DNA from 2 places in the Mesorhizobium sp. M0663 genome. Region 1 is predicted to be linked to the other one. Evidence: predicted binding sites of a transcription regulator. Region 1 holds the regulator's gene; the other holds the start of a gene.
What was found. Region 1 encodes LexA, which represses DNA repair genes until DNA is damaged. Its sites were predicted from a motif close to TGTTCNNNNTGTGTTCNG; they were not measured.

Region 1 (8,114 bases):
TGCGACTTTCCTGGTCGGCGAGAGCCTGATGCGCCAGCAGGACGTGGCCGCGGCAACGCGCCTGCTGTTGACGGGCAAGGCGCCGGCAGAGGCCGTTTGAGGATGGCGGCCGCCCTCACCCATCTTGGCGCGCAGGGCGAAGCCAACATGGTCGATGTCGGCGACAAGGCTGAGACGGTGCGCACGGCAGTCGCAGAAGGTTTTGTCGCGATGCGGCCCGAGACGCTGGACATGATCCTCGCCGGCGACGCCAAGAAGGGCGACGTGCTGGGCACCGCGCGCATTGCCGGCATCATGGCGGCCAAGAAGACGCATGAACTGATCCCGCTTTGCCATCCGCTGCTGCTGACCAGGATATCTGTCGATATCGAGGCGGACGCCGCGCTGCCCGGCCTGAAGGTGACAGCATTGACCCGCGTCACCGGCAAGACCGGCGTTGAGATGGAGGCTCTGAGTGCCGTCTCGGTCGCTTGCCTGACCATCTACGACATGGCCAAGGCGGTCGACCGCGCCATGGTCATCTCCGGCATCAGGCTGGTTGAAAAGACCGGCGGCAAATCCGGCGACTATAAGGTCACCGGAGATCGGACCACCGGGGCCGGCCGATAATGGCGCTGGTCCCCGTTGCCGAGGCGCTCGAGCGCCTGCTGGATGGCGCAGCAGCGCTGCCGGGTGAACGCGTCGCACTGCTGGATGCCGCAGACCGCGTGTTGGCGGAGCCGGTCGTGGCGCTCCGCACCCAGCCGCCGTTCAATGCCTCCGCCATGGACGGCTATGCCGTGCGGGCCGCCGATATCGCGTCCATACCAGCAAAGCTTTCGGTGGTCGGCATGGCGCCAGCCGGACGCGGCTTTGCCGGGGTGGTGCAGCAAGGGCAAGCCGTACGCATCTTTACCGGCGCGCCGCTTCCCGAAGGCGCCGACACCATCGTCATCCAGGAGAACGTCCGCGACCACGGCGGCGGCAGCGTCGAAGTGACGGAGCCGACGGTGCAGGGGCGCAACATCCGCCGCCTCGGGCTCGATTTCGCCAAGGACGACGTCCTGCTGGGCGAGGGCCGCCTGCTCGATCCGGCGGCCTTGTCGCTGGCGGCATCGGCCAACCACCCCAAGGTCGGCGTGGTCAAGCGGCCGCTGGTCGCCATCATCGCCACCGGCGACGAATTGCTGCCGCCGGGCAGTGAGCTTGGCCCCGACCAGATCATCTCGTCAAACGCCTATGGCGTCGCCGCCGCCGCACAGTCGGTCGGCGCGCGCGCGCTCGATCTCGGCATTGCGCCGGACCGCAAGGAGGCGATCGCTGCGCTGGTGACAAAGGCGGTGAAGGCGGGCGCGAACGTCATCGTCACGCTGGGTGGTGCCTCGGTCGGAGACCACGACCTCGTTCATGACGTGCTGACCGGGGAAGGCATGGCTCTCGATTTCTGGAAGATCGCCATGCGGCCCGGCAAGCCGCTGATGTTCGGGCGGCTGGGCGACATCCGCTGCATCGGCCTGCCCGGCAATCCGGTGGCAAGCCTGGTCTGCACCCAGCTCTTCCTGAAGCCGTTGCTGGCGCAGCTCGGCGGCCGCGCCTTTCAGCAGGATATGCGTCGGGCGCGGCTCGGTACCGCCATGCCGGCCAATGATCTCAGGCAGGATTATGTGCGGGCTGTTGTCAGCACCAACGCCGGCGCGCTCGTGGCGACGCCGTTCGGCATCCAGGACTCCTCGATGCTGAAAATGCTGGCCGATGCCGACGGGCTGATCGTTCGCGCGCCGTTCGCTCCTGCCGCGGCGGCGGGCTCCCCCTGCGACGTGCTGATGCTACGCTGAACCTGCCTCACTCCGAAATCAAGGTCCGGGTCAGCGGATGGTCTGGATCGGCCAAACCGTCGATGATGTTGAAATGATGCCGGTCAGGTTCGACCACCGAGCTGGTCGCGGTACCCAGGCCGATCCAGATGTTGGCCAGCAACGCGCTCTGACGCAGGAATTCGGCGCGCTCGCCGCCGCCGGCCCAGCAGGTCAGGCGGGCCTTGTCCATCGGGCGCAGCAGCACCGGGCTTTCGGCCTGCGCCTCGGCCTCATCGATCGCGATCGTCTCGTTCATGCCGGTGCGCATGATCGGGCGCAAATCATGCACCCCCGAGATCGACACCACGTGACGAACGCGCCGGACCACTTCGGGCGCCAGCGGCGTCGTCGCCGTAACCATCCGGCTAACAAGATGGCCGCCGGCCGAGTGTCCGGTCAGCATCAGCGGCCCTGGGACCATCGCCGCCGCCTTGCCGATCGCCGCGCCGACTTCCTTGACGATGCCGCCAATGCGTATCTGCGGACAGAGCGTGTAGGACGGCATCGCCACCGCATAGCCGCGATCAACAGGGCCAGCGGCAAGATGCGACCAGAAATTCTTGTCGAATGCCATCCAGTAGCCGCCATGAACGAACACCACGAGTCCCTTGGGCTTGATGGCCGGCAGGAAAAGATCGAGCCGGTTGCGTGGGTTGTCGCCATAGGCCATGTCGAGCCGCGCCCTGCCCTCGGTCGAAAGCACGTCGCGGAAAACCCGCGCGGGCTCGATCCAGGCTGCCGGCCAGCGATCGCTGCCGGCTATGTTGGCGCCGTTGGCATAAGCGTTGTCCCAATCGGCAATGTGACGTTCGAACACCCTGCGCCTCCCTGGCAATATGGCCTTGCAACGTAGCCGTGAGCATCGCGCGGCGCGTCGTCGCCAGCCTCACGATTCCAGCTCTCGCATCAATCTCAAGTGACAGCTGCTTTGATGGCGAAGCGCGCATCCTTCCACGCACCGGTGCGCAGGATGTCCTCAAGCAATTTGACGGCCTGCCAGACATCGGCATAGCCGACATAGAGCGGGGTGAAGCCGAAGCGCATGGTCGATGGCGCGCGAAAATCGCCGATCACGCCACGTTCGATCAGCGCGCGCATGACCTGGTAGCCATGCTCATGCATGAATGAGATCTGGCTGCCGCGTTTTTCCCCATCGCGCGTGCTTTCGAGCGTGAGCCCGTAAGTGCCGCACTTTGCCTCGACAAGCTCGATGAACAGATCCGCCAGCGCGATGCTCTTCTTGCGCACCGCCGTCATGTCGACATCGTTCCAGATGTCGAGCGCGCCCTTCAGCGTGCGCATCGACAGGACCGGCTGCGTGCCGCACAGAAACCGGCGGATGCCGGTGCCGGCCGCATAGCCTGGCTCGAAGGCGAAGGGCCGTGCATGGCCCCACCAGCCGGTGAGCGGCTGCTGGATGTCGGAAAGATGCCGCTCAGCCGCATAGATGAAGGCAGGCGCGCCCGGGCCGCCATTCAGATATTTGTAAGTGCAGCCAACGGCAAAATCGGCGTTTGCCTTGTCGAGCTCGACTGGCATCGCGCCGGCGGTGTGGCAGAGATCCCAGACGATCATCGCCCCGGCTTCCTGAGCCCTGCGCGTCAGCGCCGGCATGTCGCGCAGTTCGCCCGACTTGTAGTTGACGTGGTTGACCAGCACCACGGCGGTGCGTTCGTCGATCAGCTCTTCGACGGTCGGCGCGTCGACCCCCGAGAGGCGCAGCAGCGTATCTTTTCGCGTCGAAACCACACCCTCAGCTATGTAGAGGTCCGTCGGAAAACTATCGCCCTCGGCGACGATGACCTGCCGCTCCGGTCGCATGGCCATGGCGGCGTGCAGCAGCTTGTAGATGTTGACCGATGTCGTGTCGCAGACCACCGTCTGGCCGGCCGCGGCACCGATCAGGCGCCCGAGCTGGTCGCCAAGTTCAAGCGGCATGTTGAACCAGCCGGCCGTGTTCCATGCGCGGATGAGATCATGCGACCATTCTTCGGTCGCGGCCTTGTGCAGTTCATCGAAAGCGGCACGTGAAGCAGCTCCTAGCGAATTGCCGTCGAGATAGATCACTCCTTGCGGCAACACAAAGCGGTCGCGCATCGCGCGCAACGGATCCGCGGCATCCATCGCCTTTATGGCCACGAGATCGGGAATTCCTGTCATGATTTGTCTGCTCCCCCAAGATCCAACGCAACGCCGGACACGCATCGACTGTTCTTCCATTACCTGGTTGCGCGCAGCAAGGCTCCACCGGCGAGAAGCAGCCTGACCAGGCGGTGGAAACCGGGACTTAACCCGAGGTTGGCGTTTTGAATTCGTTTCGTTCACGGTGCATTGACCAGACCGCACAGTCGATACGGGTTCAATTCCGTGCCTTTTGCCGACCGACGGCCGATGCCAGTGCCGCCTTCTAGGAGGCCAGAAGGGCGCAAACGAAAGCAGAATCAAGGCGATGAGGCTCGCGGCGGTGAAAATGCGGTACGCCGGTAGGGGACGTCGTTTGTTTCCCGAGCCTTAACGCATTCATTAAACTTTAAACAGTTGCGGAACACAACTGGAACAGATAGTGTTTGTTCTGGGTTTGTTTTTCTGATTCTGTTGGGGGTCGCTATGCTGACACGCAAACAACACGAACTGCTTATGTTCATCCACGAAAGGTTGAAGGAAAGCGGTATCCCGCCTTCATTCGACGAGATGAAGGAAGCGCTCGATCTGGCTTCCAAATCCGGAATCCACCGGCTGATTACGGCGCTGGAGGAGCGCGGCTTCATTCGCCGTTTGCCCAACCGGGCCCGTGCGCTGGAGGTGCTACGCCTGCCTGACTCGATCGCCCCCGGCCTCAATGCGGCACGCAAGTTCTCGCCGAGTGTCATCCAGGGCAGCCTTGGGCAAGGCGCCCCTCGGCAGGGCAAGCCGACATCGTCGCGTGTCCCTGCAGCCGGCAATGACGACGATGTCGTCGCCGCCGTTTCGATCCCGGTAATGGGCCGCATCGCGGCCGGTGTGCCGATCGATGCCATCCAGCACCAGACGCATTCGATTTCGGTGCCGCCGGATATGATCATGGGCGGCGAGCATTATGCGCTCGAGGTCAAAGGCGATTCGATGATCGAGGCTGGCATTTTCGACGGCGACACGGTGATCATCCGCAATGCCGATACGGCGAGCCCCGGTGAGATCGTGGTGGCACTGGTCGACGAGGAGGAAGCGACGCTGAAGCGGTTCCGCCGCAAGGGCGCCTCGATCGCCCTGGAAGCCGCCAATCCGGCCTACGAGACGCGCATCTTCGGACCAGACAGGGTCAAGGTGCAGGGCAAGCTCGTCGGACTGATCCGCCGCTACTGAGCTCCGCCCTTGGCGCCGGCTTTGGGGTTGTCGGCCCTGCGGTATGGCGGCAGGCCCCGTGCCGCGCGTGAAAATTTCCGCTGCACGTGCCAGGGCCGGTATGATTTTTCGACCGCGAAACGGATTTCGGCGCGCGTTGCCGCTTGTGGATCGAAGTAGACGGCGGCACTTCCCGCGCGCGCCAGTTGCCGTTTGGTGACGACGAGGACCAGCCGGTCGTAGTAGCAGGGGTTATGGGCGGTGGCGTCGTCGATGACGATCAAGCTGGCAAAGGCGCAGGCTGGCCGCGCAGTATCGCGGTCCTTGGCTTGCGCGATGATCGCGCCGGATGGATGCCTGGCAAGGCAGAGGCCGTCCGTGCAAATGAACGGCATGCCCGGCGGTAGGTCGGCCGGATCGGCAATGTCGAATTGCGGGTCGTTCTTTCCAGGTGTTTCCGGCGCGACGATAGCCTCTGATGTGAGCGCGCGTTTCCAGTTGTCGATGGTGAACTCATTCGGGCGTGCCCGGTTGACCGCGAGTTCACCGCTGCCGATCGGCAGCGCGACCAGCCGTGCGTCCTCCGAGACCAATACGTCGGGTATGCGTGTCTGCGTTGTCGTCAGCAAGCCGGCGAGCGCAAAAGGAAGTGCCGCCAGCCGCAACCAGGTCGTCGCCATGCTGGCAATGACGAGGGCGATCGTCACCAGAAGGACGGATCTCAGCGAAATCAGCCCGACCGCATCGATCGGCGAGCGCTCCGATATCCACCCGGACAGGGCGATCATCGCCGTCAGCCCCTTGCCCATGACATAGAGGAAAGGGCCATCCGCACCGAACGGCATCGCCAGCGCGCTGAGAACGGCGAAGGGCATGACGACCAGTGAGACGATGGGCATGATGGCCAGATTGGCGAACAGGCTGAGCGGCGCCACGCGCTGGAAATGCCATATGGCGAAAAGCGCCGTGGCGCTCCCTGCAATGATCGAGGTCATCGCCAGACCGCACATGCCCAGCAGGACCTTTCGAGTGGCAAAGCGTAGCGGCGACAGCCGCGGCGGCGGCGTGGTGGCCCTGCCGGCGCGGTAATCGGACCAGCCTGCATAGGCGCCGACAAGGGCCGCCGTCGCGGCGAAGGACATCTGGAAACTCGGACCGACCACCTCGTGCGGCGACACCAGGATGACCGCGATGGCCGAGATCGCCAGGTTGCGCATGGTGAGCGCGGCCCGGTCGAACAGCACGGCGATAAGCATCACCGCCAGCATGATGAAGCTGCGTTCGGCCGCCACGACAATGCCGGAAAAGACGAGGTAGGCCGCAATCGAAAAAAGCGCGGCGGCCGCGGCATATTTCTTGACCGGCCGTCGCGATGAGAAATCGGGAAACAGCGCAAAGGCACCCCGCAGCAGCGCCATGATGGTGCCGGCGACCAACGCCATATGCAGCCCCGAGATGGAGATGATGTGGTAGATGCCGGTGCGCCGCATCGCTTCGTTGATCTCCTCGGGAATGCCGGCGCGCACGCCGACGATCAGCGCAGCAGCAATCTCGCCCTCGGCACCGCCGATGCGGCTGCGGATATGGTCGGCGATGGATTCGCGCGCGTCTTCGATCGCGGAAGAAAGCTGCGCGCCAAGCGGCATGCTGCCCGACGACACGACTTTCGGATTGCCGAGAAAAAAGCCGCTGCCGCCGATACCGGCGAAATAGCTGTCGAAGGAGAAATCATAGCTGTCGGGCCGCACCGGGCTGGTCGGCGGCAGCAGCCGCACATAGCCGGTGATCTCGGAACCGGCCGTCAGCTCAGCCGGTATCTTCATCGCCGAAACGCGGACCCGTTCCGGCATGTAGCGCAGTGTCGGCCTGGCCGTTGAGATCACATCGATTGTCAGCCTGATGCGGCCGCTCGCCATGGGCTCGTACGATACGACGCGACCCGTCAGCCGCGTTGAGATTTCGGAGCCGAGCATATGCGTTCCGACACGCCATGTCTCGAACTTGGCGGCAAGTACGCCAAGCGCGCAGAGCAGCGCCACCATGAAGCACAGGCGCGTCCTGGGCCATGACCGCGAGACGACGGCACAAAGGGCCGCGAGGAGCGCGATTGCGATCGGCTGTGGAAAGGCCGGCTCCACCGACAGCCCGAAATATACGACCACCCCGCATGCGAGGAACACCGGCACCAGCAGGAAGGCGATGCCGCGGTCGAGTTCCAGGCCGGCTGCCGAGGTTACGCTGTTGCGGATACGGGACGGTGACGGGAGGCGGAAACGCCTGGGCAGGCGTACGATGGGCTCGCCCGCGGGCACGAGAACCGTTGCTGGGTCGCTGGCCGGCAGCGACGGAGCATCGAAGCGCGGAGCGGGTAGCAATGCCGGTGCCGGCAGGACAGGCGGGGGTGCGGCAAACAGCAAGCGTTCGCTGACGCCGCTGCCAACGTCCTCGCCCTCGCCCGCACCACGGCCTCGCACAGCCATCGGGTCTGCCCCTTGCGCCCTCGACCTCCTATGCTACATGAACGCGCAACGCGCGAAAGTCCGCAAACCCACTTCCTTCGCCCGCCTGAGAGTTCCATGCCCGATAAGGTCGTCACCCGTTTTGCCCCCTCGCCCACCGGCTATCTGCACATTGGCGGCGCGCGCACGGCGCTGTTCAACTGGCTGTATGCCAAGCACACAGGCGGCACGATGCTGCTGCGCATCGAGGACACCGACCGCGAGCGCTCCACCGATGCGGCAAGCGCGGCCATTCTCGACGGGCTTTCCTGGCTTGGCCTGACATGGGACGGCGAGCCGGTGTCGCAGTTCGAGCGTGCGCCGCGCCATCGCGAAGTGGCCGAGGAACTCGTTCGTATGGGCAAGGCCTATTATTGTTATGCGACGCCTGCCGAGCTAGAGGCAATGCGCGAGAGCGCACGGGCCAAGGGGCTGCCTCCCCGCTATGATGGACGCTGGC
Region 2 (8,114 bases), on a different contig from region 1:
CGGATCACAATCTAATCAGGAATCACTTGGTGCTTATATAGGAAGCCAGCCTGAAACTCCAACAATCGCGGCAGTTTTCCAGTGTGGTTTTTAGCGGCAAATTCAAAAGGATAAACCAATTGCGACGATATGGCCGTGGCACCCTTTCACGGGCGTCGCCGGCGGGCGCGATAAGTACCCGGCGCCTCGCCCATCAGCCGCCGGAAACGACGATTGAAGGTTGATAGATCGTTGAATCCCGCCGAAAAGGCAATCGCCGAAATCGTCTGATCCGACGTCCGGAGCCGCACGGCTGCCCTGTGCAGCCGCGCTCTCAGCAGGAATTGGTAGGGCGTCATACCGGCGACGTGCCGGAAGGTGCGCAGGAAATGGTAAGGGCTGGTGGCGGTCTCGTCGGCGAGTTCGGCAAGCGAGATCGGCCGGTCGGCATCGACTTCGATGCGCCGCACCGCTTCGGCAACACGCTTCTGGTCACGGCGGCTCGGCGTCCGTCCCCGATCCGTGGCGCTGCAAGCCGCTGTCACCGCGGCACCGGCAATGCGCAGGGCGAGTTCCTCGAACGCGCCGGTGTCGGCCATCTCGCGCGCCGCCTCCGCTTCGGCAAGCAGCGGCACCAGCGCCGGCAAGGGCGGCAGGCGCGGCGTGCCGAAATCGAGCGTCTTCGTGCCCGGCACGTCGGCGACGATCCGCTCCATATAGGCCGGTCCGAAATGGAAGGAGAGGCAGCGGTCGCCGGCGCCATGCTCGTGACCGCATTCATAGCATGTGCCGGGATTGCCGAGCAGGAGCGCGCCCGGCGCCAGCATCGCCGTGCCCTCGCGCGCACGATAGCGGAAGGTGCCGTTGGTTACGGCGGCAACGCAGAAATCCCGATGCTCCTCCTCGAATGGCCTGTCGGCGGCGCTGGCGGTGCAGATGACATCCGACACCTGCCAGCCTCGGCCCGACGCCAGCCTGTGCGCGCTCGTCGTCATCGCCGAAACATAGCAACTTTTCCCAAGCGCAGAACCCCTGTCGGCCTCTATGCTTGCCGGTCTCCTGACAAGATGAGAGCGAAGCCATGTCCAATTCCTTTGCCAAGGCCCTGCACAGCGATGGGCCCGTACCGGCCCTTGCCGAGAAACTGAATCTTTACGGCCGCTTCGTCGGCGCCTGGACGTTCGACGCCACGCGCCATCTCGAGGACGGTCAGGTGCTGACCGGGCGCGGCGAAGTGCATTTCGGCTGGGTGCTCGAAGGCCGCGCGATCCAGGACGTATGGATCCTGCCTGCCCGTGACGCCGGCCCCTCGCCCTCGCTCGGCAAATGGACCTTCTATGGCACGACGTTGCGCGTCTACGATCCCGGCGTTGACGCCTGGCACATCTTCTGGAGCGATCCGCGCAATCAGTACTACAGCCGCCAGCTCGGCCGCGCCGAGGGCGACACCATCATCCAGCAAGGCGCAGACGGCACCGGATCTGCCGTGCGCTGGAGCTTTTCGCGCATCACCGAAAATTCGTTCCGCTGGCTGGGCGAACGCTCACAGGACGACGGCGCCACCTGGCGTCTCGAAGTCGAGTTTCTGGCGCGCCGGGCCGTCAGCCCCTGATCCGCATGGTTTCCACTGCCTCCGCTTTGCTCTACCAATCCCGTTATCCGGCTTTGCCGGCGGGGAGGGTCAGCATGCCGAGCTTCGACAGCCTGTTCAACGCCTTCGTCACCATACTGGTGACGATCGATCCGCCCGGCCTTGCGCCGCTCTTCCTCGCCGTGACCCGCGGCATGAACCGCGAGGAGCGCAACCAGGTCTCCGTGCGCGCCTCGGTCATCGCCTTCCTGGTAATGGCGTTGTTCGCAATCGCCGGCGCGTCGATCCTGTCAGTCTTCGGCATCACTCTGCCGGCCTTCCGCGTCGCCGGCGGCTTTCTGCTGTTCTTCATCGCCTTCGAAATGGTGTTCGAGCGCCGGCAGGACCGCAAGGAGAAGATCGGCGACGTCGCCATCACCAGGGACATGATCCACAACATCGCCGCCTTTCCGCTGGCGATCCCGCTCATTGCCGGTCCCGGCGCGATTTCGGCGACCGTCCTGCTCTCAAGCTCGTTTCAGGGTTTGGGCGCGCAGACAGCCCTTGTCGGCATCATCGCCATCTGCCTCGTCATCACCTACCTGGTGTTCGTACTGTCAGAGCGCATCGACCGTATCCTCGGCCAAACCGGCCGTTCGATCCTGACAAGGCTGCTCGGCGTCATCCTGGCGGCGCTCGCCGTACAGTTCGTCGCCGACGGCATCAAGGCGCTGATGGCGACGTAGGAACAGCCCTACTTCGCTGTCGTTTCAATGACTTCGAAGTCGTGGGTAATCTCGGCAGTCTTGGCCATCATTGCCGAGGCCGAGCAGTATTTGTCGATCGAAAGCCCGATCGCCCGCTTCACCTTGTCGTGTGATAGCGCCCGGCCCTTGACGACAAAATGCATGTGAATGCGGGTGAACACCCTGGGATCGGCTTCTGCACGGTCGGCATCGAGTTCGACCACGCAATCTTCGACCGCCTCGCGCCCCTTTTCGAGGATATGGACCACGTCATAGGCCGAGCAGCCGCCAGTGCCGATCAGCACCAGTTCCATTGGGCTCGGCCCCGGCGTCTTGCCCTCCGGCCCGAACGCAGTGCCTAGCACCAGCTTGTGCCCATTGGCGGACTCGCCAACGAAAGTGCGCTCCTCGACCCATTTGACCCTTGCCTTCACCTGATACGTCCTTTCACCGCTCAAACGCACAACGTCCCGAAAATCCAAGACAGATTTTCGGGACGCCATTTCGTGACCAAGGTGCCGGCGCTTTTCGCCGCAAGGGCAGTCCGCCCCGAGAAATCAGAACGGGATTTCGTCGTCTAGCTCGCGCGACGAACCACCGCCGCCGCCCTTGTTGGCGCCACCGCGATTGAAACTTTCGCCCGGGCCGGACTGGCCGAAATCGGAACCGCGGCTCGCACCACCACCGGCATAGTTGCCGACCTGACCGCCGCCCTCGCCCCGCGCATCGAGCATCTGCAGCTCGCCGCGGAATTTCTGCAACACGATTTCGGTCGTATAGCGGTCATTGCCGGTCTGGTCCTGCCATTTGCGCGTCTGCAGCTGGCCCTCGACATAGACCTTCATGCCCTTCTTCAGATACTGCTCGGCCACCTTGGCGATCTGGTCGTTGAAGATCACGACATTGTGCCACTCGGTCTTTTCCTTGCGCTCTCCGGATGTCTTGTCGCGCCAGCTTTCCGACGTCGCGATGCGGATGTTGACGACCGGGTCACCCGAATTCAGGCGGCGGATTTCAGGGTCCGCCCCGAGGTTGCCCACCAGAATGACCTTGTTGACGCTACCCGCCATGACACTTCTCCGCGCTCATCCGAAACCAATTTTTGTCGCTGCACCTTACAGGCTATGGATAATCCCTGCCTGCCGTCGCTGCCTTTTCCCACAACGTTTTTGTTCTCTTTTCGTTCTATAGTACAGGCGCTGCGCTGTCAATAGATGTCAGTAACAAGTAGTGTCTTGGCGTCGAATTTCCACGAACCCTGAGATCGAGGCGAACTCAATGAAGATGGTCGAGCATGACGATCAGCCGCAAGAAGAATGGCGGACGGGAGTAAAGACCCGCATGCATGTCTCTGCCTGCAACGGCGCAACTCAACTTTGCATATTTGAACAATGGGTCGAACCCACGGTTGGCGCCCCGACACATTGGCACCCGGTCGAGGAAGTGCTTACCGTCATCGCTGGCAGGGCCGAGATGTGGATCGACGAAGAGCATCTCGTCTTGACTGCCGGACAGTCGCTTGTTGTTGCCGCGCACAGGCGACATGGCTTCCGAAACGTCGGCTCCGAATTGCTTCATATTCATGCTGTGCTCGCGTCACCAGTTTTCGAGGCGACGTTCAACGGATCCCCCGACATGGTGAGACGCTGGCTTCCAGCGAGTTTGTAAAACCTCGCCTGTCTTAAAAAACACCGCCTGTCTTAAAAAACACGGCTTGCCAAACCGATAAGTATTGACTTATGCTTTCGCCATGATCGAAGCAGACATTTTTCGGGCACTAGCGGATCCAACGCGTCGCGCCGTCTATGAGCGGCTCGCCGACGGCGAGATGACGGTGTCGGAACTGCGCACTGGCATACCGGTATCGCAGCCGGCGGTATCGCAACATCTCGCAGTGCTGCGCGGCGCCGGCCTCGTGGTCGAGCGCCGGGCCGGTCGCAACGCCTATTACCGCGTCGATCCGAAGGGGCTTGCGCCGCTGCTCGGCTGGATCGAACGCTACCGTGCGTTCTGGCCAGAGCGCATCGAAAGGCTCAAGACGGTTTTGAAGGACATGGACCAATGACCAGCCGAGGCAAAGAACGCGCCGAAATGGCCGCAGACAAGATCGAGTTCGAGTGCGAGCTGCCCGAACCGCCGGAAAAGGTGTGGCGGGCGCTGACGGTGCCGGACCTGCTCGCGGCCTGGATGATGCCGAACGACATCAAGCCCGAAATCGGCAACCGCTTTGCCTTTAAAGCGCCGAATGCGCCGATCGAGTGCGAAATCCTCGACGCGGATCCCGGACGGCTGCTGCGCTATTCCTGGCGGGAGCGGCCGGCGCCCGGCGATACGCAGGTGCCGCCCGGCAGTCCCCTGGACAGCGCAATGAACGACAGCCCAGTGGACAGCATCGTCACCTTTACGCTCGACCGCACCGTTTCCGGCGGCACGCATCTGCGCATCGTCCATGATGGTTTTGCTCGGGCAGCAGTGCCGGAGATCGCGATGGCAGGCGCCGGTTGCCGGCTTTCCTTTGAAGCGCGCACTCCCAGGCACAAACAGATCGCCGCAAACACCCCGCGCCTCTTCCTGCGCGCGGCCTGAACGACAACAGTCAACGGAGACAACCGATGAGCGGCCTTGCCAATCTGGTGCCGATGGTGATCGAGCAGTCGAGCCGCGGCGAACGTGCCTTCGACATATTTTCGCGGCTGCTGCGCGAGCGCATCGTCTTCATCAACGGGGCGATCGACGACGGCACCTCGGCGCTGGTCTGCGCCCAGCTTCTGTCGTTGGAATCCGACAATCCCGACAAGGAGGTCTCGCTCTACATCAACTCGCCGGGCGGCGTGGTGACCAGCGGTTTCGCCATCTACGATACGATGCAGTATATCAGCTGCCCGGTCTCCACGGTTTGTATGGGCTTCGCCGCCTCGATGGCCTCGTTCCTTTTGATGGCCGGCACACCGGGGCGGCGCATCGCGCTACCCAACACCAGCATCGTGCTGCATCAGCCTCTCGGCGGTTTCCAGGGCCAAGCCTCCGATATCCAGCGCCATGCCGAGGGCATCCTTCGCACCAAGCGGCGCATGACCGATCTTTACGCCCGCCATTGCGGCCGCACCTACGAAGAAGTGGAACGCACGCTCGACCGCGACTTTTTCATGACCGCGCAGGAGGCCAAGGATTGGGGCCTCGTCGACCATGTTTTCGACACTCGCAAGCAGGCCGCATGAACGAGCCGGGCCGGCGGACGGAACTGAGGCGATTGAGCGCCCGCAATTTCAGCGCCATCGGTCTGGTCTTGCCGCTATCGCGGCACTATAGTCCGGCGATGACCGCCAGCCGCTCATCCAGCCTGTTATGCCTTGCCATCGCTACCGTAGCCGGCACGAACATGCTGGTGGGTATGGCACTTGCCCAAGATAATTCGACGTCTTCGCAAAAGGGCACCCTGCCCGGTGTGACCAGCGATTATCGCATCGCCGAGCCAGCGCCGCAGCCTGAGCCTGACGACGTGGCTCCAGGCAGCGGCAACGGCACCTTCAAGATTGGCGATACCGACGTTCGGATTTCCGGTAGCATCACCATCGATGTCGCTACCGGCGGGATCAGGCCCTCCAGCCGCTAAGTTCGCCTGGTGTGAACCACAAATATTGCGCTTCAAACGAACAGCCCCGCCATTGCGTTTGCAACTGACGGGGCTTCTTGGATCTGAAATCCAAATTGCCGGGAGTGTACTGCCGGCATTTTATTTCGGATGCTTCGCGGCATTCAGCCGACGATCCGACTAGCAGTCTCTGATTTTATGGGGATCAGCAGGTCCGTTTGGCGGGCAGCGAAAACGCCTGACCCTGGCCATTTATACCTGCCGCGGCTCCAGCGACACGTGGAGCCTCAACGAACAATCCGGTGGAGTCATGCCTCTGCTCTCCTTCTGTTGGTTGCGACTGTCGTCGTCGAAGCGCTCATCGCATAACCCGCGGCGTCTCGCAGGCTAGCCCCAGGCCGCGAGGCCATCGAAAGACGGCCGGCTTCGTTGACGTCTGGAGTCTGCCCCCACGGTGTAGGGACGTCAACCTTGAATAGCCGATTACCGAAAAATGTGATCGCGAGACGTTTTGGGAAGCCGGCCCCACGGGCAGCTTTTGTCAGGAGCGTGTTCGGCCTTTGTTCTTTCCGCTTGCCCGTTCGCGCGAAAGGCGGTTAAACGCTTTGGTCGAGAGTTGTGGCGTCTCTCGAAAAGGCGGCGAAATTGCCTACATAGGGGGTGGTCGGGAAAACCCGCCCATCCCACGAATTCCAGATTCTGAGGCGGCGACCGGCGATGGCCGACCATAAATATCTCTCCATTCGCGGGGCACGCGAACACAATCTGAAGAATGTCGATCTCGATCTGCCGCGTGACAGCCTGATCGTCATGACCGGCCTGTCGGGGTCGGGCAAGTCATCGCTTGCCTTCGACACCATCTACGCCGAGGGCCAGCGCCGCTATGTCGAGAGCCTTTCGGCCTATGCACGGCAATTCCTCGAAATGATGCAGAAGCCTGACGTCGACCAGATCGACGGCCTGTCGCCGGCCATCTCCATCGAGCAGAAGACCACCTCGAAGAACCCGCGCTCGACGGTCGGCACCGTCACCGAGATCTACGATTATATGCGGCTTTTGTTCGCCCGCGTCGGTGTACCCTATTCACCGGCCACCGGCCTGCCGATCGAGAGCCAGACGGTTTCGCAGATGGTCGACCGGGTGCTTGCTGTCGAGGAAGGCACCCGGCTGTTCATTCTGGCGCCGATGGTGCGCGGCCGCAAAGGCGAGTACCGCAAGGAACTGCTGGAGCTGCAGAAGAAGGGTTTTCAGCGCGTCAAAGTCGATGGCGTCTTCTATGAGATCGCCGACGTGCCGGCGCTGGACAAGAAGTACAAGCACGATATCGACGTCGTCGTCGACCGCATCGTCGTGCGCGGCGATCTGGCGACGCGGCTCGCCGATTCCATCGAGACCGCGCTGAAGCTGGCCGACGGGCTGGCGGTGGCGGAATTTGCCGACAAGCCGCTCGACGCCAGCCAGACCGGCGAGGATTCGGTCAACAAATCGAAGAACGAGACGCATGAACGCATGCTGTTCTCGGAAAAGTTCGCCTGCCCGGTGTCCGGCTTCACCATTCCCGAGATCGAGCCCAGGCTGTTCTCCTTCAACAATCCGTTCGGCGCCTGCCCGACCTGCGACGGGCTCGGCAGCCAACGCGCCATTGATGCCAGCCTGGTCGTGCCCGACGAGAATGTCTCGCTGCGCGCCGGCGCCGTCAGCCCTTGGGCGAAGTCGAGCTCGCCCTACTATGCGCAGACGCTGGAAGCGCTGGGCGTTGCCTATGGCTTCAAGCTCGGCGACAAGTTCAAGGATTTGAGCGAGGAGGCAAAGCAAGCCGTCCTGCACGGCACCGGCGAGCGCGAAATCACCTTCCATTACGATGACGGCCTGCGCTCCTACAAGACGACGAAAACCTTCGAGGGCGTCATCCCCAACCTCGAGCGCCGCTGGAAGGAAACCGAATCCGCCTGGATGCGCGAGGAGATCGAGCGCTTCATGTCGGCCACGCCCTGCCCGGCCTGCCGCGGCTATCGGCTGAAGCCCGAGGCGCTCGCGGTCAAGATCGCCGGCAAGCACATTGGCGAGGTCACCGAGCTGTCGATCCGCAAGGCCGACCAGTGGTTCACCGACCTGCCCGCTTCGCTCAACGACAAGCAGAATGAGATCGCGGTGCGCGTGCTCAAGGAAATCCGCGAGCGGCTGCGCTTCCTCAACGATGTCGGTCTCGACTATCTGACGCTGTCGC

Region 2: the regulator LexA is predicted to act here: its motif matches at 3,466-3,483, upstream of NKI54_RS20700 (single-stranded DNA-binding protein).

What each region holds. Positions count from the first base shown of each region.
Region 1 is NZ_JAMYPX010000022.1:86,719-94,832, forward strand. Features, by position in the region: gene trpC (indole-3-glycerol phosphate synthase TrpC) at 1-100, shown strand, start outside; gene moaC (cyclic pyranopterin monophosphate synthase MoaC) at 103-609, shown strand; gene NKI54_RS27455 (molybdopterin molybdotransferase MoeA) at 609-1,814, shown strand; gene NKI54_RS27460 (hormone-sensitive lipase) at 1,822-2,652, opposite strand; gene kynU (kynureninase) at 2,748-3,995, opposite strand; gene lexA (transcriptional repressor LexA) at 4,443-5,177, shown strand; gene NKI54_RS27475 (ComEC/Rec2 family competence protein) at 5,171-7,636, opposite strand; gene gltX (glutamate--tRNA ligase) at 7,733-8,114, shown strand, end outside.
Region 2 is NZ_JAMYPX010000012.1:59,960-68,073, forward strand. Features, by position in the region: gene NKI54_RS20680 (helix-turn-helix transcriptional regulator) at 147-974, opposite strand; gene NKI54_RS20685 (hypothetical protein) at 1,061-1,591, shown strand; gene NKI54_RS20690 (MarC family protein) at 1,666-2,295, shown strand; gene NKI54_RS20695 (OsmC family protein) at 2,304-2,729, opposite strand; gene NKI54_RS20700 (single-stranded DNA-binding protein) at 2,853-3,365, opposite strand; gene NKI54_RS20705 (cupin domain-containing protein) at 3,574-3,963, shown strand; gene NKI54_RS20710 (ArsR/SmtB family transcription factor) at 4,046-4,360, shown strand; gene NKI54_RS20715 (SRPBCC family protein) at 4,357-4,881, shown strand; gene NKI54_RS20720 (ATP-dependent Clp protease proteolytic subunit) at 4,908-5,513, shown strand; gene NKI54_RS20725 (hypothetical protein) at 5,510-5,908, shown strand; gene uvrA (excinuclease ABC subunit UvrA) at 6,605-8,114, shown strand, end outside.